One region of the Gemella parahaemolysans genome, then DNA from elsewhere that is predicted to be linked to it. Evidence: riboswitches for the same ligand, from Rfam matches in the RefSeq annotation. Region 1 holds a riboswitch; the other holds the start of a gene.

The links. Region 1 has a riboswitch for FMN ahead of ACWOBP_RS03480 (ECF transporter S component). Riboswitches for the same ligand answer to the same signal wherever they lie in the genome.
Positions count from the first base shown of each region.
Region 2: it holds a riboswitch for FMN, as region 1 does, so the genes downstream of both, ribD (bifunctional diaminohydroxyphosphoribosylaminopyrimidine deaminase/5-amino-6-(5-phosphoribosylamino)uracil reductase RibD) here and ACWOBP_RS03480 (ECF transporter S component) in region 1, are expected to answer to the same signal.

Region 1 covers NZ_JBSMTP010000003.1:112,486-116,708, forward strand. The annotation lists gene glmS (glutamine--fructose-6-phosphate transaminase (isomerizing)) at 295-2,097, shown strand; FMN riboswitch at 2,230-2,342, shown strand; gene ACWOBP_RS03480 (ECF transporter S component) at 2,550-3,110, shown strand; gene ACWOBP_RS03485 (DUF1310 family protein) at 3,210-3,566, opposite strand; gene hemH (ferrochelatase) at 3,871-4,223, shown strand, end outside.
Region 2 covers NZ_JBSMTP010000007.1:40,978-45,200, reverse strand. The annotation lists gene ribA (GTP cyclohydrolase II) at 1-34, opposite strand, end outside; gene ACWOBP_RS05710 (riboflavin synthase) at 27-638, opposite strand; gene ribD (bifunctional diaminohydroxyphosphoribosylaminopyrimidine deaminase/5-amino-6-(5-phosphoribosylamino)uracil reductase RibD) at 623-1,693, opposite strand; FMN riboswitch at 1,865-1,989, opposite strand; gene ACWOBP_RS05700 (sodium-dependent transporter) at 2,097-3,440, opposite strand; gene aldA (aldehyde dehydrogenase) at 3,924-4,223, opposite strand, start outside.

The sequences.
Region 1 (4,223 bases):
GTTGTCTAAGTTACTCGATAAGGTTTCTTATCATCTTTTTAATTCAAGAAACCTAACGATTAACTTATAGCTACAACGTATGCAGTAGTTAAGGAACGCAATATTGAGTTTTAAAACCCTTCAAAATCATTATCACCTCTCTATATGCTCATTATGCCTTCTTTTAAGGTTTACATAAACTTTGTTAAGTATAATAAAATACAAGAAGTATAATATTTTCGAGCACAAATATATAAACTTTTATAGTACTTTCTATAAAAAATAAATTAAAGAAAAAAGCGAGGAATTTTTAATATGTGTGGAATTGTAGGATTTGTTGGAGAAGCAAATGGAGTTAAATTTTTAATCGATGGACTTAGCAGCCTTGAGTACCGTGGATACGACTCAGCTGGTATCGCTGGTGTTGTTAACGGAGAAGCTAGCGTTACTAAGTCTGTAGGTCGCATTAAAAATTTAGAAGCCCTAATCCCTGAAGGACTTCACCTAGAATTAGGTATTGGTCATACACGTTGGGCTACTCACGGTGGAGTTAATACAACTAACTCTCACCCTCACCAAAGCTTCAACAAACGTTTTATTTTAGTTCACAACGGAGTTATCGAAAACTTCCAGGAACTTAAAGAGAGATTTTTCAAAGGTGTAGAACTTGTTTCTGAAACTGATACTGAAGTTATCGTTCAATTAGTACAAGTTTATAGCGACCGCGGTCTTAATACTAAAGAAGCTTTCAAAAAAGCTGTATCAAAACTTCAAGGTTCTTATGCACTTTGTTTAATCGATACGGAAGATAAAGACACATTATATGTAGCAAAAAATAAGAGTCCACTTCTTATCGGACTAGGAGAAGAAAATAAAAACTATGTTGGTAGTGATGCTTTAGCAATGATTAAGTACACTAACAACTTCTTAGAAATTAACGATGGTGAATTTGTTATCGTGAAGAAAGATAGCGTAACTATCGAAGATAAAGAAGATAATGTTGTAGAGCGTGAAAGTTTCTCAACTAACTTAAACGCTGGAGAAATCGATAAAGGTATCCATGAACATTACATGATTAAAGAAATACATGAACAAGTAGGAACTATGCGTAACATCATCTCTCACTACTTCGATGGACATAATGTTAATATTGATAGCGAAATTATCAACAACGTAAAAGATGCGGATAGATTATATATTATCGGATGTGGTACGAGTTACAATGCTGGTCTAGTAGGAAGAAACTACTTTGAAAAATGGGCTGGTATTCCTACAGAAGTACACTTAGCATCAGAATTTGCTTACAACGTACCATTATTATCTAAAAAACCGATGTTCATCTTCCTTTCTCAATCAGGAGAAACAGCTGACCTTCGTGCAGTACTTACAAAATTACGTAGCGTGAATGAAGATTACAAATTCTTAGTACTTACAAACGTCGATGCTTCAACTCTATCTCGTGAATGTGACTATACATTATTACTTCACGCAGGTGTTGAAATCGCCGTTGCTTCTACTAAAGCATATACTGCTCAAATCGCAACACTAAGCATACTAGCTTACGAAGTAGCAAAACAACTTTCAAGACAACCTAAATTTGATATCGAGCAAGAGTTATCAGTAATTACTTCTGCAATTGAATCAATCTTAGATGATACAAAAACTATCAAAGACTTAGCTAAAAACTTATTCACAGAACGCAATGCATTCTATATTGGACGTGGAATCGACTACTATAGTGCATGTGAAGCAGCTTTAAAACTTAAAGAAGTTTCTTACATTCAAACAGAAGGATTTGCCGGAGGAGAATTAAAACACGGTACAATCGCCCTTATCGAAGAAAGAACACCTGTAGTAGCTCTTATCACAAGTGCTAAACTAGACTTAAATACACGTAGTAACGTAAGTGAAGTAGCTAGCCGTGGTGCTAATACTCTTATTATTACATTAGAAAAATTAGCACGCGAAGGTGACTACGCAATCCCTAACGTAAACGAAGATCTTGCTCCAATCGCAAGTATCGTAGTTACACAATTATTCGCATACTACGCAGCTTACACTAGAGGTCTAGATGTGGACAAACCACGTAACTTAGCTAAATCAGTAACAGTAGAATAATAACTAAATAATATATCTGATGGGAATAACTCAACTTAACAGAGTTGCTCCCATCATTTTTTAAAAAGTTAAACCTTTTCTCTTTACAACTTAGAAACTTCAGTTTATAATAAACTTATAAATAATAAATTTAATTATCTTCGGGGCAGGGTGAAATTCCCGACCGGCGGTTAAAGTCCGCGAGCGAAAGCTGATTTGGTGAAATTCCAAAACCGACAGTACAGTCTGGATGATAGAAGATATAGAATAAATAAACTTACACATGCAGTCTATTACGTATGTATTTTTGTTGTACCAAGTACAGTGTAATGCTTATTTTTCATACCTTTCAGTCCCGCTTTAATGTTTTTAAAGTGGTGTTTTTTATTTCTAATTATAGATTTAAAATACACCTTTTCAAAAATAATATTGCGGCTATTTTATTGCCTATGAAGATAGGAAAGAGGTTTTAAATGTATAAAAAAAATGTTCACTCACTAGTTTTAAGTGGGATGCTTGCAGTTATTGCTCTACTTCTATCTTTTTTTAGTTTTGCTGTGCCATTCTTGCCACCATTTCTAAAATTTGATTTTACATTCATACCGCTATTTATGGCGTTGTTATTATTAGGATATAAAGATGCACTTTTAGTGTCATTCTTAAAAAACTTCCTACACTTCGCTTTATTATCACATGAACCAATCGGATCAATCGCTAATATCGTGGTAGAATTTACTTTTATCAGTATCATTGTTCTTTTCTATAAAAAAGGTACTGCTAAGACTATTATCGGTGGAATCTTAGGAACACTAGCAATAACAGTATTCATGTCACTTCTTAACTACTTCGTATTACTTCCAGCTTATGGATATATTATGAACTTAGCAGACATCGCGACTAATGTGAAAACAATCGTAGCTGTTGGTATCGTACCATTCAACCTACTAAAAGGTGCTTTAGTAACATTCTTATTCTTCGTCACTAAGAGTGTTTATAAATCAATACCGACTAGTATTCGTAGCCGTTTTGCATAATACTAGATACTAATTAATTTAACCATGAAAAATCCTCCATTACATCACCTTACTGTAATGGAGGATTCTTTTTTTATTTCCTAGGAAATATCTACTAAGTTACTTATTTAATAATTCATCAAGTTTTTCTGAATGTGATACTTCTTCTACATTTTTATTTTTTTCATTAAGTACCGTATCAATATTCAATTTTTCATCATTATTCACTATTAAACGTGCATAAATTTTCTCTCCGACATTTCTAATACTCTCATAGTCAATTTTATAATCTTTAATTTTTGCTTTTGCAGTAAAGGCCAGTTTGTCTTTTTCTAAAATTATTTTTTCATAAAAACCACGTGCATCCGCTGTCTTTACATTTCTAACAATTTCCTTGTATTTAGGATTATTTTTCATATATATAACTCCACCAACTGCCGCAATAAAAGTTAACATACCTACTATTTTCTTTTTCATTAAAGTATTTCCTCCTTTTTACCTCAGCTAGTTAGAGATTCTTAAAATCTCTAATTAGTATACTTTTAAGTTAACTTTTATATTATTACTTTTTATAAACTTTTGCAATAGTTTTTTATAATATTTCTAAATTTTAAAGTATATTCCATCACTTATTTTACTGAGTAATATATATTTTAAAATTATTTACACAGTACTAGTTTATAATTAACAATAATTATCTGTAATAGATTAATAATACGTGTGTTTTAGTACAAAAAATGATATAATTATACATGACTAGACTATTTTGAGAGGTTAAAAAATGAACAAAGCTATTTTAGTAATGACATATGGAACACCCGAAGAATACACATTTGAGGGTATAGCAAAATTTTTCACAAATATTAGAAAAGGGGTTCGTCCTAACGACGAAGAAATTAATCTACTTTTAAAAAATTATCTTCGCATTGATGGTTCACCCCTTCAAGAGATAACACTTAAAGAAGTTGAACTTTTAAGGGAATCTGTAGAAGATGAATATAAAGTATACTTTGCCAATAAATTCTCTTCACCTTATATACCTAATATAATTTCAAAAATGGAAGATGATGGTATAGAAGAATGTATTTGTTTAATTCTTGAACCACACTATTCATTCTACTCTATTATGGGTTA
Region 2 (4,223 bases), on a different contig from region 1:
AATCTTCTATTGCTTGTCTTACGTTATTAATCATTAAACTTTCCTCCAAATAGTTTTAATTGAGCTTTTATGTATTTTGCTAATATATCTGTCTCTATATTTACACTATCTCCAATTTTTAATTTTTCTAAATTCGTATGTTTAGCTGTATGTGGAATTAGCGATACCGTAAATTTGTTGTTATCACAAGTTACTACTGTTAAACTTATTCCGTTAATTGTAATAGATCCTTGGTTAATAATTTCCCCTTGGAACTTACTAGGATAAGAAAAAGTAAGTAGGATGGCATTTTCGTCTTTTTGTCTTGCTGCTAACTGTGCTAAACCATCACTATGTCCAGAAACAATATGACCTTCAAATCTATCTGAATGTCCCATTGCAGGTTCTAAGTTGACGGCATCATTTATTTTCAAATCTTTAAATGTCGTTCTTTTATAAGTCTCTGGCATAATATCTACAGTAAACTGTGATGAACTTTTTTGCACACATGTTAGACATACACCGTTTACCGCCATACTATCACCAATTTTATATGTTTCTAGTAAATTCTTACTCGCTTGAATAGTCAGTTTTATACTGTGGCTAGATTTAATAATTTTTACTATTTTACCTTGTTCTTTTATTAATCCTGTAAACATTGAGATACTCTCCTTCCTGAGATACGTATATCTTCGCCAAGTTTAGTAATCTTAGTATCATGAAGTTTTATTTTTTCATTTGTTATTCTACTACTAGTGAATGATGAAGTGTTGTTTCCACCTAAAAGAATAGGGGAGATATAAGTTATGACTTCATCCCAATACCCACTAGCTAAAAATTGATCGTGAATGTTAGGCCCACCTTCAACATAAATCGATTGAATACCTAGTCTCGCAATTTCTGATAATATTTCTTTTATGCTGAAATCTTTAGGTGTGATAAGAGTCACATGTGTAGGTAAGTTTTCGTATTTTACTTTTGTGAAAACTATAACTTCAGATGAACTATTGTTAAATAAGTTAAGATTACTTTGTTCAAAGATAGAACCTTCAGCATCTAGGACAATTCTTTTTGGTGGAAAAAGAGATGTATTAGCACCAAGTAATGTTGGATTATCTATTAATACCGTTTTGGCACCTACGAGAATTGCTTGATAATTATCTCTTTCATTTCTGACGAAATCATAGACTTCTTTACCGGTAATCTGTGTTCTTTCATCGGTAAAGGCTAGTTTTCCATCAAGACTGGTGGATTGTTTTAGAACTACATAAGGTCTTTTTTCAGTATGATATAGGTTGTAAGCGTAGTTTAAATTATAAGCCTCTTTTTCAAGAACACCAGTTATTATTTCTATACCATTATCTTGCAGATATTTGATACCTTTTCCACTTACGATAGGATTAGGATCCAATTGAGCAACAACTACTTTAGAGATACCCATTTCTACGATAGCATTTGTACAAGGTGGTTGTTTACCTTTATGATTACAAGGTTCTAAAGTAACGTAAAGTGTTGAATTAAATAATTTTTCAGGAGTTTTGCAAGTAGAAATTGCATTTTTTTCAGCATGTTCACAGCCGTATCGAAGGTGTGAACCTCTTGCGATAATTTCATTATCTTTTACAATAACTGCTCCAACCATTGGATTAGTATGTGTATATTTAGCACCACGCTTGGCTTCAAGAAGAGCAAGATTCATAAAATATTCATGCATATTATCAACTCCTTTCTAAAAATAAAAATCCCAATTACATTTGAATTTCAAATTTAATCGGGATTGATGGTTAGTTTTATATTCGATTAATAGACCTTAGTACTCTTAGATGCACCATAGGCTATAAAAATATTCTCGATAAAGCATTAGGTATTTTTATCCTAATACTACTAATTTCTTCTCCCATCCAGACTTTACTGTCGGTTCTGGAATTTCACCAGATCAGCTTGCGCTCACGGACTTCTAGTAAACTAGTCACCGCCGGTTGGGACTTTCACCCGACCCCGAAGAAATATTTAATTCATGACTTAATATTAACACTAATGAAAACGGTTGTCAATGATAAAAAATAAAAACTATCACAAAATATGAAATATACAATGTGATAGTTTTATTTAATTTATTATAAGAATTGTGCTAAACAAACGATAAGGATAATAATTGGAAGTACATATCTTAGTAAGAATAACCATACTTTGAATAATACTAGGCTAGATTTTTTATTTTCGTCGATGTGTAATTGTTCTAAAGCTACTTTTTTATCAAGTACATATCCTGTGAATATTGATAAAGCTAGACAACCAAGTGGCATTAGAATATTAGACACTAAGAAATCCATTAAATCGAAGACTGTTTTTCCAAATATTAATGTATTAGATAATGAACCGTAAGATAGAGCAGAAGGAATTCCAACGATGAAAGTCAAGATTCCGATAATGATACTAAATTTAGTACGGTTAGTATTTCTTTGATTAGTGATATTTCCTACATTAATTTCTAACATAACTACTGATGAAGTAATAGTAGCGAATAAGAATAATATTAAGAACAAGATGTAGAAGATTTTACCAAAAGCCATATTATTGAATAACTGAGGTAATACTATGAATAATAAACTTGGTCCACCTTCAGATTCCATACCGAATGAACTCATCGCAGGGAAGATTGCAAGACCAGCCATTACTGAAACAGCGATGTTCATTAATACAACTGAGATACCAGATTGAACAAGATTAGTTCTTCTGTCAAGGTAAGAAGCATATGTAAGCATAGCTGTAACTCCGATTGATAATGCGAAGAATGATTGTCCTAGTGCGAATAAAATTCCAGAGCTAGTGATTTTTGTGAAATCTGGTTTTAAGAAATAAGTCACACCGCTCATCGCATTAGGTAATGTTAATGATCTAGCGATAATTACTAGGAAGATAATGAATAATAGTGGCATCATAATTTTTGATGCTTTTTCAATACCTTTTTGAACACCACGAGATACTATATAAATATTCAATAAGATGAATAGTGCTTGGGCTCCTAGTGCAATCCAAGTATTAGAAATAATACTAGTGAAAAGTGCTGCATGATCAGTAGTAGAGTGAATACCAAGCGTATCTGCGATTGAAATACCAAGATATACTAGAATCCATCCACCGATAACACTGTAAAATGATAGTAAGATGAATAGTGCGAATCCACCGATATAACCAATAGCATTGTATTTTTTATTTTTTCCTAATTTACCAAAAGTTCTAATCGCTGATACTCCCGCACCACGACCTAGTACGAATTCAGCTAGAAGAAGAGGTAATCCAATTAATAATGTAAAGATAAGGAAGACTAGTAAGAATCCACCTCCACCATTAGCTGCGGTCATATAAGGGAACTTCCATACTGCACCTAGTCCTATTGCAGAACCAGCAGAGGCAAGTATGAATCCTATTTTAGAACTCCATTTTGAATTATCTGACATAAAATTTTCCTCCTAAATTTGATTTTAAAAATAATAAGTAAAAGCTATTTAGAAAATACTAAATAGCTTTTAAACATAAAATAATATGATACCCAAGGCCATTTAGTATTTTACCAATGGCCGAAAAACAAACTTAACTAGCCATTGTAGATATCGTTGCACTTATATCTACAATGCTATGAGATATAAGTGCTGCTAAAATGGCACGAAAAAGTATTCTCTGTTACTAGTTAAAATTGTATTTTTCATTATTGAGTAGCTCCTTTTTATAATTGTTGTTAAAATCTTAACATTTATCAGAAAATTTGTCAATTATTTTTTGGAAATCTTTATGAAAAAATTAAAGTGACATTGAATTTTCAAGTATAATATAGATATTATACAGACTGATATAATCATTAATTTTGGAATGTGTCTATGTTTTTTATACCTTATAATATAAAAAACAGACTCTAGAAAACTAGAATCTGCTTCTTTAATTTTTTAGTCGTTATCTAATTGCATGTAAACAACTTGAGTAGTTAAGTATTCTTCTAAACCGTGTTTACCGTCTGCTCCACCGATACCAGATTTACGACGTCCAGCGTGGAATCCTTGCATTGCTTCAAAGTTTTCACGGTTGATGTAAGTTTCACCGAATTTTAGACCGTTAACTGCTTTGAATGCAGTATTTAGGTTAGTAGTATAAACTGATGAAGTTAATCCATATTCTGAATCGTTAGCATATTCTAATACTTCTTCTAAAGTTTTGAATGTAGCGATTGGGATTACAGGACCGAATGT